DNA from 3 places in the Ruminococcus sp. RTP21484sp1_RTP21281st1_A8_RTP21281_210402 genome. Region 1 is predicted to be linked to each of the others. Evidence: predicted binding sites of a transcription regulator. Region 1 holds the regulator's gene; each other region holds the start of a gene.
What was found. Region 1 encodes HrcA, which represses chaperone genes, less so after heat shock. Its sites were predicted from a motif close to TGTTAGCACTCNNNNNNNNNGAGTGCTAACA; they were not measured.
Positions count from the first base shown of each region.

Region 2: the regulator HrcA is predicted to act here: its motif matches at 1,284-1,314, upstream of htpG (molecular chaperone HtpG).
Region 3: the regulator HrcA is predicted to act here: its motif matches at 1,880-1,910, upstream of AB5170_RS07770 (NAD-dependent protein deacetylase).

Region 1 covers NZ_JBCPGE010000001.1:57,705-61,846, forward strand. Annotated here, with positions in the region: gene dnaK (molecular chaperone DnaK) at 1-29, opposite strand, end outside; gene grpE (nucleotide exchange factor GrpE) at 145-807, opposite strand; gene hrcA (heat-inducible transcriptional repressor HrcA) at 824-1,864, opposite strand; gene AB5170_RS00275 (TIGR00730 family Rossman fold protein) at 2,308-2,850, opposite strand; gene AB5170_RS00280 (chromate transporter) at 2,943-3,512, opposite strand; gene AB5170_RS00285 (chromate transporter) at 3,509-4,084, opposite strand.
Region 2 covers NZ_JBCPGE010000004.1:114,468-118,609, reverse strand. Annotated here, with positions in the region: gene htpG (molecular chaperone HtpG) at 1-1,211, opposite strand, end outside; gene AB5170_RS03075 (hypothetical protein) at 1,403-3,844, opposite strand.
Region 3 covers NZ_JBCPGE010000012.1:54,018-58,159, forward strand. Annotated here, with positions in the region: gene AB5170_RS07745 (CGGC domain-containing protein) at 1-267, opposite strand, end outside; gene AB5170_RS07750 (metal-sensing transcriptional repressor) at 332-595, opposite strand; gene AB5170_RS07755 (heavy-metal-associated domain-containing protein) at 585-806, opposite strand; gene AB5170_RS07760 (cation transporter) at 830-1,195, opposite strand; gene AB5170_RS07765 (Rrf2 family transcriptional regulator) at 1,342-1,785, opposite strand; gene AB5170_RS07770 (NAD-dependent protein deacetylase) at 1,911-2,891, shown strand; gene AB5170_RS07775 (NAD-dependent protein deacetylase, SIR2 family) at 2,888-3,769, shown strand; gene AB5170_RS07780 (NAD-dependent protein deacetylase, SIR2 family) at 3,786-4,142, shown strand, end outside.

The sequences.
Region 1 (4,142 bases):
CCTAAGTCAATACCAATGATTTTTCCCATGATAATTTTCCTCCTGTTTAAAAATTCATGGTTGCTGTCCATTATACGAACAGTAACATTTATACTTTGTTTTTAGAAAATGTCGATGAAGTTTGATTCTCCAAGATGCTTTCTGTTAATTAGCAACTTTTACCATACTGTGTCTTACAACGAAATCCTTGTAGGTATATCCCTTCTGGAATTCCTCTACGACGATGTTCTCGCCAACGGATTCGTCCTCCACATGCATCACTGCATTATGCAGATTCGGATCAAATTCCTTACCTACAGCTTCGATTGGCTTCACACCCATCTCATCAAAAGCTGTCATCATCTGCTTGTAGATCATCTTCATGCCTTCTGCAAATGGATCATCCTCCGGTGCCTGTGCAAGACCTCTTTCGAAGTTATCCACGATCGGAAGCATTTTTTCAACGATGTCCCTAGCGCCGATGATGTACATGCTGGATTTCTCCTTCTCCGTTCTTTTACGGTAGTTATCGAATTCAGCCATGCTGCGCTTCAGTCTGTCTGTAAGTTCCTCGACCTGCTGTTCGAATTTATCTTTCTCTTTTTTCTTCTTGCCGAAGAAAGAAGTTTTTGTCTTGGTTTCCGGTTCCTTCTGAGATTCTGCTTCCTGATCTGACTGCTCAGTTTCTTCTGTCTGTGCTGGTTCTTCGGAAGTCTCCTCTTCTGCTGTCTGGGCTGTATCTGCTGCCTCTTCTTCGCTTCCGTCTGTTACCGGAATGTCAACTGCTTCTTCCTGTACTTCGGCTTCTTTATTCATTTCTTCTGACACGCTTTCAACCGCCTTTCTAGGTTTTCTTATTTACCATTTCGTCAAGCTGGACTTTTAATTTCTTTAAGCTGTCCACTACATTCTCGTAATCCATTCGCTTGGGACCGATGATTCCAATAGTTCCACGCATTCCATCTCCCAACTCGTAAGTAGCTGTGACCACACTGCAGTCTTTCATGGTACGTACCGGAACTTCATCCCCGATGTATACCTGAACTCCTGTGTTCTCCGGATCTCCCATTTCCTCACGGACCATATCCGCAAGTTCCTGCTTATCCTCGAAAGTGGAAATCAGCTCACTGGCTCTGGATGTATCTGCAAGCTCTGGATACTTAAATATGTTGGTTGCTCCCGATGTATATACTTTCATATCTTCTTCGTCCACGTGAATTGTAGCTGCAACTGCGTCCAGCACATCTGCAACCACACCGCTGTGGCTTCCCGCCTGTTCTTTCAATCTGGCGATCATGCCCAGATTAATGTCCTGGATGGGTACGCCGTTCAGGTTCGTGTTAAGAAGAAGATTCAGCTTCAGGATCGTCTGGTCATCCATCTCCTCATCAATATTAATGATCTGGTTCCGAATAACATTACCCTCACATACAACTACGGCAATCAGCTGCCGCTCATTGACTCGTGAAAGCTGAATGAACTTCAGGGTGCTTCCCTTATACTGGGGAACCGCAACCATAGCCGCATAATTGGTATTCGTGGCAAGAACCTTCGCCACCTGCTTGAGCACCTTATCCATCTTATCTGACTTCTCAATCATCAGATCACGGATTTCTGCGATCTCGGCTTCCTTCTCCCTGGTAAGCTCATCTACATAAAGGCGATAGCCTTTATCTGATGGAATTCTTCCGGCTGAGGTGTGGGGCTGTACGATGTAGCCCATATCCGTCAGGTCGGACATCTCATTTCGGATAGTAGCAGAGCTGACATTCAGATCCGGATATTTGGAAATAGTTCTGGAACCTACAGGCTCACCTGTTTCCATATAAGTTTTGATGATTGCTTTCAGTATTTTCCGTTTGCGCTCATCTAATACTTCATCCATGAAATATCTGCTCCTTCCTGAAAAGCAGACGGTCAAACCTGATTCTGATTTCCGTCTGGCTTCTTCGAATTCCTTTGTTAGCACTCATTATTTAGGAGTGCTAACATCTATGTTCTTAAGATACACCTCAGTATTCCTTTTGTCAATATTTTTTACAAATTTTTTTCATCTTTTTTGATAGTTTTTACCCTATACTTTACCATTCTGGCTAAATTCTCCTTACTGCAATACTTTTTTTGGGCAGCAAGGATACTATCAGGTATCTGCCAACGCAGTCTTATGTTTGCTGCCGCATAAATGAAAAAGATGCCTTGAGAAAATTTTCCCTGGCATCTTCTTTCCTATATAGGAATACCGCCCATAGGCGACATGTCCGTTTTGTAACTGTTCAGCACCTTCACAGTTATATGTTTCGCAAAACAGCCCCTGCTGAATAGCAGCCTCTATTTTTTATAATTTTCCAGATAGTCAAGAACTGCTGTCGGCTCATCCAGAAAGACTACCAGATCCAGCACGGAAAAATCCATGAATTTCTCTTCTGCTGTGTACTCCAGCAATGCTTTCATCTTGTCATAATATCCGTCAATGTTATACAGCACAATTGGGCGGTCAATACGTTTCAGGCTTTTCAAGGTAAAAATCTCAAAAAATTCCTCGTAGGTACCAATTCCGCCAGGTGCTACGATCGTAGCATCTGATTTTTCTTCCAGAAGTTTTTTGCGCTCTCTCATATTCTCTGTGAAAATAAATTCCGTGCATTTCTCATACAGAACTCCAGGCTGGTCAAAAAATCGGGGAGCAATTCCAAGTATGTAACCATTTTCTGCTGCCACGCCTCTGGCTGCTGCTCCCATCATTCCGGTAGCCCCGCCGCCAAACACCAGACCGTGACCTCTTTTTCCCATTGCTCTTCCAAGCTCTTCTGTTTTTTCATAATAAATGTTTTTAAGCAGTGCACTTGAAGCGCCATATACACATATGTTCAATCTGTTATCCCCCTTATTTTTTCTTCTAAACACAGGTGCAGCCTACCTGCGGCAGCACCATATACGAAAGTCAGCTGGCATATCTTTTCCAGTCAGCTTCCGGCAGCCGCGCAAAACACCATATTTGCCACACCGCACAAAACCATCACCAGAATAGGATTCATTTTAAATTTTCTTAAAAGCACCAGTGCGGCAGTAAAGAACACCACCATTCGAATGCATATGTTTTCCCGAAACAGTTCCACTGCACCATTTATAAAAAAAGATGATACTAAAATGGTAACTCCTGCCTTGGCGATCATGGCCACAACCGCCGGGCGAAGGGATGTAAGAGTTCCCTGGAGAAGGGACATTTTCCGGTATTTCGTGTAAATATATGCCAGCAGGGTTACAATTATACAGGAGGGTAAAATACAGCCAAGAGTAGCCACCACTGCGCCACCAGGACCAGCAATCCTGGTTCCTACAAAGGTTGCGGAGTTTACTGCAATAGGACCAGGAGTCATCTCTGCAATGGTCACAAGATTCGAAAAAGTTTCCATGGAAATCCAGCCATGCATAGTCACTACCTGTTCCTGTATAAGAGGCATTGCTGCATATCCACCTCCAAAGCTTAATGCACCAATCTGAAGGAAGCTGAAAAAGAGCTGAAGATAAATCATTTTTTGCTGCCCTCCTTCACAAGTGTACGCGCAAATCCAAATACAGCCACAATAAGTATTATATAAATAATGTTTACCTTCAGAAAATAGCTTACACAAAAACTGATGACCATAATAACCACATTTACCCAGTCATTTGATTTCGCCACGTTTTTCCCCATGTCGTATACCACAGAAATGATCACAGCACCTACGCCGGCAGTCATGCCTTTCAAAAGAGCTGCTATATAATAATTCGAGCAGAATGCATCATAAAACAAGGAAATCAGGGACAGGATCACCATTGGCGGAATAATAGCCCCCAGAACCGACAGCAGCATTCCCGGTATTCCCCCAAGCTTGTATCCCACCACAATTGCTCCGTTTACTGCAATTGCTCCTGGAGATGACTGTGCGATTGCCACCAGATCCAGCATTTCTTCCTCATCGATCCAGTGATATTGATCCACAAATTTCTCTTTCAATAAAGTAACGATCACATATCCGCCGCCAAAAGTAAACGTACTAAGATATAACGAGGCAAAAAAAAGCTTCCTCAGCACATATCTTTTATTCTTTTGTTTTTCTTCCATTTCCGGCACTCCTAATAATTCTGCATGATTTCTGCGCATCGCGAAGCGTGTTACTGGT
Region 2 (4,142 bases), on a different contig from region 1:
ATTCCGGTAAGCTTGTCCGCTACTTTCTTTGTAATATACTCGGAAATCTTCTTCACGAAGCCATCGTTCTGCAGTGCAGATCTGGATACATTCAGTGGAAGATCCGGACAATCAATTACACCTTTCAGAAGAAGCAGAAATTCTGGAATTACTTCCTTGATGTTATCTGCGATAAATACCTGGTTATTGTACAGTTTGATCGTACCTTCAATGGAATCATATTCTGTATTGATCTTCGGGAAGTACAGAATACCTTTCAGGTTAAACGGATAGTCCATGTTCAAATGAATCCAGAACAAAGGCTCCTTATAATCCATAAAGACTTTACGGTAAAACTCTTTATATTCCTCATCTGTACAACTGTTTGGATGTTTCATCCACAATGGCTCCGGATCACTTAAAGATACCGGACGTTTGTTGATTTTTACTTTATCTTTTGCAGGAGATACTTCTACGACTTCTTTCTCACCTTTGTCATTCTCTTTCTCCTCAGTCTTAGCATCCTCGTGGATACGCTCTACAATTACATCATCATCACGAAGCTCAGCCTCATCAATAGTCTCATACTCCTGCGGTGCATTCTCTTTAGACAGATAGATATTTACCGGCATGAAAGAACAATATTTCTCAATAATCTCTCTCATACGATATTCGTTGGAAAATTCTGTACTCTCATCATTTAAAAACAGAGTAATTTCAGTACCAACTGTAGTCTTATTGCCTTCCTGCATATCATACTCTGTACCACCATCACAGGTCCAATGTACTGGAGCAGCGCCCTCTTTATAAGAAAGAGTATCAATATGAACTTCATCTGCTACCATAAATGCTGAATAAAAGCCAAGTCCAAAATGACCGATGATCTGATCATCCGTGGTCTTATCTTTATATTTGGAAAGAAACTCAGTAGCTCCTGAAAAAGCAATCTGTGTAATATACTCTTCCACTTCATCGGCCGTCATACCAAGACCTGTATCAATAAACTTCAAAGTCTTCTCTTCCGGATTCACAATAACTTGTACTTCAGCTTTGTAATCATCCGGAAGTGTGTATTCACCCATAACATCAAGTTTCTTAAGCTTCGTAATTGCATCACAACCATTGGAGATTAACTCTCTTGCAAAAATGTCGTGATCAGAATATAACCATTTCTTTATAATTGGAAAAATATTTTCACTGTTAATTGATAAACTACCATGCTTCTCAGCCATGCAGCTCACTCTCCTTTGTCTTCTTAATTATACAAACTATAGTAATACCAAACTGACTAAAAGTCAAGGAAAATTTAGCACTCATTTTAATTGAGTGCTAGTAGTTTTTATTAAAAGAAGGGAGACCATTTCTGGTCTCCCTCATTCGTTCTGCTCTCATTCACAATTACTGTTTATCTGAGAATCCACTATTATTTTTTCTTATTGCGGTAAACAAGTATTCCTGCAATTAATACAATCGCAACAATCAGAATAATTACAAATGGGAGGATTGGAGTATTATCCCCGGTCTTTACTGCATTCTTCTGATTTGCATCTGTTTTGTCTGCAGCCGGTGTCAGAGTCTGATTCGGTGCAGCATTTACAGTGAAATTAACCTGCTTGGTATCCTGTGTTCCAGTGTTTACCCAGTTGCTTCCATCAAACTGCTGCTGATTATATGTGACAGTCAAAGTATAATTTCCATTCTTGCCCATGCGGAAAGTTGCAGAATATGGTGCGCCGTCCCAGCTTCTTGCCTCAAGAACCTCCCAGTTCAGCGGCTGATATCTTACATCTCCCTTAATCGGATTTTCAATATCCATACCTGCGCCAACTGCAGTGAAAGTAATCTTGGTCTCTGTAGTATAGTTTCCATCGGAGCTGATTCCTGTGATACTGTTATTCCCTGCATCAGATACAATCGGTCCACGGCTTACAGTGACATTAACAGATACTACAAGGCTCAGGTTATCCGGATTGGTAACACCGTCTGGAAGAGCAGCAGTACCTTTCACAGAGAACTTCTGTGCTTCTGTACTGTTCTGATTATATGCACTGCCCTTTACATCCCATTTTACAGAGGCATTCATATCGCCCTTGTTTGTAGTAATCTTAACAGTAGATGGAAGCTGCAGTCCAGCTGCTGACTTCTCAACCCCGTTTGCCAGACTGATATCAGATACTTTGCCTACAGCTGTAAGCTTGGCAGCAGCTTCTGTTACTGTAAAGCTTACTGGAATATTCAGGTAATCTGTCTGATCTGTCTTAATGGAAACAGTCTGTGTATAGGTTCCTGCTGCCAATCCAACTGCCGGTGCAACAGTAAAGGATACAGACTGGTTTGCATTTGCCTCTAATTCTGAAGCAGACGGAGCACTTACTGTAAATTCGTTTCCGCTTACACTTACAGCAATACCGGTTAATTTCACATTTCCAGTATTGGATACATTGATTGTAACTGCAGCTGGTGCTTCTTTGTAACCAGCTTCTTTACTGTCGAATTTCACTTCGGAAATGTCGGTAGTAAATGAAGGAGCTGGAGTAATCTCCGGAGTCACTTCCGGGGTGACTTCTGGTGTTACTTCCGGAGTTACCTCTGGGGTGACTTCTGGGGTAACTTCTGGAGTTACCTCTGGGGTGACTTCTGGGGTAACTTCTGGAGTTACCTCTGGTGTCACTTCCGGGGTGGTTTCCGGTGTAGCTGGTTTCTCTGCTGGCTGCTGATCTGTATTCGTATCATCCTGCTTCTGCTCAGCTACTGTAAGCTTTGCAATGAAGGAAACCTTTACACCTTCCTCTGTTTCATAAGTGATCGTATCACTGTATTCTCCAACAGCTGTACCTTCTCTTGGCATAACCCATGCATCGACTGATTCTCCAGCCGCAAGAGAACCCAGATCCTTTACCATAAAATGTTCCGGACTGATTTCTTTGAAATTAAGAGTGCTGTTGCCAGTATTCTTAACAGTTACATTCTTAGTCATGGAAGAATTCGCATTTTCCTGTGTGAAACCTGCATTTACGGTTCCAAAATCAAGTACTGCAGTACCATCTTCTGCAGTATTTTCTGCAACAATTTTTGCTGTATACACAGGTTCCTGCTGGGCAGGGGATTCAGCTGATGCTCCCTGATTTGCAGCCTCAGCCTGTCCATTCTCAGGAACTTCCAGATAGCCTTCTGTTCCAATGTTAATCACACTGTCATCTGTAGTGATCTCAGACTGGGAATTGTCAGCAGAATTCTCTGTGTCCTGTCCATCTGCCGGCTGCATAACATCAGCGGAAGAATCAGTTGGTTCATCAGCACCAATGTCAGTTACTTCCTCGGTTTGTGTATCTTCTGCCACATCCTGAGCCGGCTGTGTGTTCTCATCTGTCTGGGAACCTTCCGCAGGTGTATCCTCTGCTGCGATCTCCTGAACAGGGGTTTCCTCTGTCGGTGCAGCCTCCTGCTCTCCCTCTGGAAGCTCTGTTGTCTCTTCCGGAGCTTCTTCCGGTGTAGCCACAATTTCAACTGTATTTACTTTCAGTTCTCCGGTTATGCCCATTTCGGCCTTTCCGGTAATTTTCAGCTCAATCTTATTTCCAAGATCTTCATCAACAAGCTTATAGGTCTTCTCAGTGCCTACTTCAGTAAGCTGATCTCCAACTTTTCTTGACCAGCTGAACGTTACATAATCGTCTGTAAGTCCTTCCGGTGTAACCTTTTCATAATCTGCGCTAAGCTCAGAGCCTACAGCTGCAGTTCCCTTAATCTTAAGCTGACCTCCAAGTTCTCCCTCTGGTGCTGCTGCCGCAAATACCAGAGACGGAAGCAATGAAAGCATCATAAGAAAAGTCATAATCATTGCTATAATTTTCCTAGGTCTCATATGCCATCCTCCTTTACATTCCCCTTTTAGGCTGACCTGTAACATTATTGTAACATATTTTAAACATTTCCACAAGCACTTTTATTTTATTGTAATTCTTACAGTGCATGTGACAGTGCTACTGTTCGCTCCGCGCACTGCAACCACTTCGCGCTGCACAGGAATCATGCATCCGCACGATTCCGCGCCCAGCTTCTCGGGTTTTCTGTGAACTTTGTTTACAAAAAACACCTCGCGGAACATTGCCAGTGAACCATAACGCGATAGTTGCTGGCCACTTCTTTCTCCGGAAAACATC
Region 3 (4,142 bases), on a different contig from region 1:
ACGCTTAGCAAAAGGACAGGAGTAACCAATGGGAGTCCCTTTGCTGATGCAAGAAGCAAAAGCAATGGTGTCAGCGCCCTGTTCTACCAGAGAACGGGCCCGCAGTACCGCTTTTTTTCCGGGGCAGCCACCGCAGTTGATGAAGCCCACTAACTGAATATCATCCTCTCCCATAAAAGCGCCTTTTCTCTCTCGGATTGTCCGAAAATCCCGGCTTCCGGGGCAGTAATCCTCTGTCTGCATACAACGAATAATGCCAAGTTTCATATTGGTTTCCTCCTTGATTAATTTAGGGCCGATCATTCAAATTTGGCCGCTCCATTGTTTATTATTATGTAACCAGCTTTTCCAACAGTTGGAGAGCTTCCTCCAGTTTTGGGTTGGGCTCGTCCGTATGCAGTCCCTCTCGGACACAGCCACGTATATGGGCCCGCAAAATCTCTTGATTCACTCGCTTCAAAAGAGCCTGAGTTGCCAACAGCTGATTGGAAATGTCCACGCAGTAGCGATCCTCTTCAATCATTCGCAAAATGCCGTCCAGTTGTCCTCTGGCAATCTTAATGGAACGGGTTATGTGAGCCTTATCAGCCTTCATGGGGGATAATCTCTGTGACTTTGTAGCCCGCCTCGGTAACTGCCGCTTTTAGGGTTTCGTCGGTAACGGACTCCGGGACCTCAACAGTGGCCTTTTTGTCCTCTAGACTTACCTGGACATGGGACGCACCAGAGATACCCTCCAGGGCATGGGTAACATGCTTGACGCAGTTCTGGCACATCATTCCTTCGATCATCAGTTCTTTTTTCATAGTGGTTCCTCCATTCGATTGCTTTATTGTTGTTTGCTTGACGGAAATCTTCTGTACGGGAGATAGAACAAAGGGATAGTGAATACAAAGGACCAGATTACTCGACGGCGCATCGCCTCATATTCCTTTTTCGCCGTGTTCACCGGGGAGACAGTCTGTGCAGCTGATTTTCCCTTGACCTGCTGTAGGGATGCGCCATAGCCCGCCTTTTCTACAGCGGCGATAATCTGCCCACTGTTTACATTTTTGTCGTCGTAAGTTACCACCATGCTGTTTTTTAACAGATTGACATTGCACTCTTGCACACCGGTCAGTTTGGATACGCTTTTTTGTACCCTAGCCTGGCAGGCTGCACAAGTCATGCCTGTGACATTGTACTTTTCTTGCATATTTGAAACCTCCTTTTCTGGAAAGCGGAATACCAATACGGGGTATAGGTCTCTCCGGTTCTCAGTATAGTCCCGCAAGGAGGTTCTGTATTTCCCGTTCAGAAGAATTTTTGTCCCAAATGGAAGCGTTTCTGAAAATCGATCCGTCATAAACGCTGCAAGGGCATCCCTTCCAACTTCATGTGATATTGTTCCAGCACATCTTTCAGCGTGATCTCTTGCATTCTTTGTTCCGCTGTTTTTTGAATGTCCAAGTAAAAATCCCGCAGCACCAGTTGGATATTTACACCCACGCCACAGGCAGGATTGGTGTGGATGTCCTGATGGAGCAGGGGCTTGTTGCCCTCTACTGCCCGATAGACATCTAGCAGAGTGATTTTCTCCGGCTCACGAGCCAGAGCGGGTCGGGGATGCCCCTTCACGCTGACCAGCAGCCCTCCCTTCCGCAAGGCGGACATGAGCTGGCGTACATAGGCAGGATTCGTCTGAACGCTCTCTGCCAGCTTGTTACTGGTTAGGTCGCAGTCTGGGTACAGAGCGATAAAAGCCAGAATATGAACAGCATCGCTAAGGCGGGTGGGATATTTCATGGACTAATCTCCTTTTTTTTTGATGTTATTTTTATTATAACAGCACATTGACAACAGCGCAAGAGGATGCTAAAATGATTTGAAGTAAGAATAAAAATAACACCCACTCGAAAGGAATGGTGACAATGAACTTCTATGATGATTTGGTCATGCAGACCCAGATGAATTATTCCAGGCACTATCCTATCTATGCTTCCGGCAGTACGCCTTATCAGCTGACTGACAAAAAGCCGCTGCCGTATAGCGAACAGATCCATCGTTTGGTACAGGAGGTAAAGGAAGCTGACTGTGTGGTAGTGGGCGGGGCCTCCGGTCTGTCCGCTGCCGGTGGCGGAGATTTTTACTACGAGGACAACGACTCCTACCGGAAATACTTCCGGCCTTTTGCGGAGAAGTACCACTTCAAAGGTGCTTTTGCAGGGATGATGCACCCCTGGAAGACAAGGGAAGAGTATTGGGGGTATCTCGCCACATTCCTTCACACCACCCAGACCGCACCTGTGCGTCATTCCTATTTGGATTTAGACGCTTTGTTGAAAGGCAAGGACTTCTTCATCCTCACTACCAATCAGGATACCCAGTTTGTCAAACTCTACCCGGAGGAGAAGGTGGCGGAGATCCAGGGAGATCACCGGTTCTTCCAGTGTGCCGCCTGCTGTACCGATGACACCTGGGATGCGGTAAAGCCAGTGGCTGATATGGTGGCCGCTATGGGGGATGGCACGAAGATTCCCACGGATCTCATTCCCCGGTGTCCGCACTGCGGTGGCGAGGCTTTCCCCTGGGTGCGAGGATATGGGAATTTCCTGCAAGGAAAGAAATATGAAGAACAGTACGAAAAAATTTCTCGCTACGTACTGGAACACAAAGACAGCAAAATTCTGTTCCTGGAGTTGGGCGTTGGTCGAATGACTCCCATGTTTATCCAAGAACCTTTCTGGAACATGACCCTCAGCTTTCCCCATGCTCGATATATTGCTGTCAACGACAAATATGACTTCCTGCCCAAGCAGTTGGAGGATAAGGGCATGACCATTGTGGCCGACATTGCTCAAGTGCTGCGGGATGCACGGAACACCATGGAAAGCGGAGATAACGATCAATGAGGGTTGGAAACCAAGCGGCGCTTCAGGAACTTGCCGAGCGTATTGCTCAAGCAGATGCCGTTGTGATCGGAGGCGGCTCCGGCCTGTCAAGCGCAGCTGGATACGACCACTACCATTGGTCCTCGGCACTTTCGGAGGCATTGGCTCCCTTTCGTGAACAGTATGGCTTTACCTCTCCGCTGGCTGGATTCTACCATTGCTTTTCCAGCTATGGAGAGCAGTGGGGATATTACAGTCAATATATCCGCTTCATGTGGGAAACCCCTACGGGGCAGCCCTATCTGGATCTGCAAACGCTTGTTGCAGATAAACCGGTCTTTGTGCTGACCACTAATGTCGATCAGCAGTTTTTTCGGGTATTTCCCCAGGAACAAATTTGCGCCTTTCAGGGAGACTTTAGCTACTGCCAGTGCAGCCAGCCCTGTCGGGATGATATTTGGGAAAACCGCGAACTGGTAAAGGAACTGACCGGTCGCTTGGTGGGTGTTCGCCTGCCGGAGGAAGCTGTTCCCCGTTGCCCGGATTGCGGGCGGGTGCTGGTGCCTTGGGTACGAGATGATACCTTTCTGGAGGGAACCTTCTGGCAGGATAACCTGCACCGCTACCATAGATTCCTGCGACGCTGGATAATGGATCAGTCCGACAAAAAAGTCCTGCTGTTGGAACTTGGCGTGGGTGAGATGACGCCCAGTATCATCAAACTGCCCTTCTGGGAACTTACTGCCAAAAACGAAAACGTCTTTTATGCATGTCTTAATCGAGAGGCATCTCATAGTCCGGAGCATCTGCGGGGACGCAGCCTGTATCTGCAAGGAGATTTGGCGGAAACTCTAGCTGCCCTCCGGCAGGTGCAATCCATCGCAGCAACCATAAAATAGAAAGGAGCGAACGAATATGATTGATTGGAACCCTGTTGCGGAAAAATTCAGAGAAGCGGACGCTATCCTGATCGGGGCCAGTAACGGCCTGTCCATCACCGAAGGACTGCATTTGTTTGCGGACAATGCGGTCTTTGAAAGACTCTTTGGAGATTTTAAACGGAAATACGACCTTGAGTGCATTTTGCAGGGCATGATGGCTGGATGGTCCAGAGAGGAGGAAAAGTGGGCCTTCTGGGCCCGGCTCATCCATCATTACTGCGGGCAGTACCAGCCTACGTCAGTGATGAACGATTTGAAGGCCATTGTGGGAGAGAAAGATTACTTTGTCGTCACATCAAACGGAGAAGGTCACTTTGAACTGTGTGGCTTC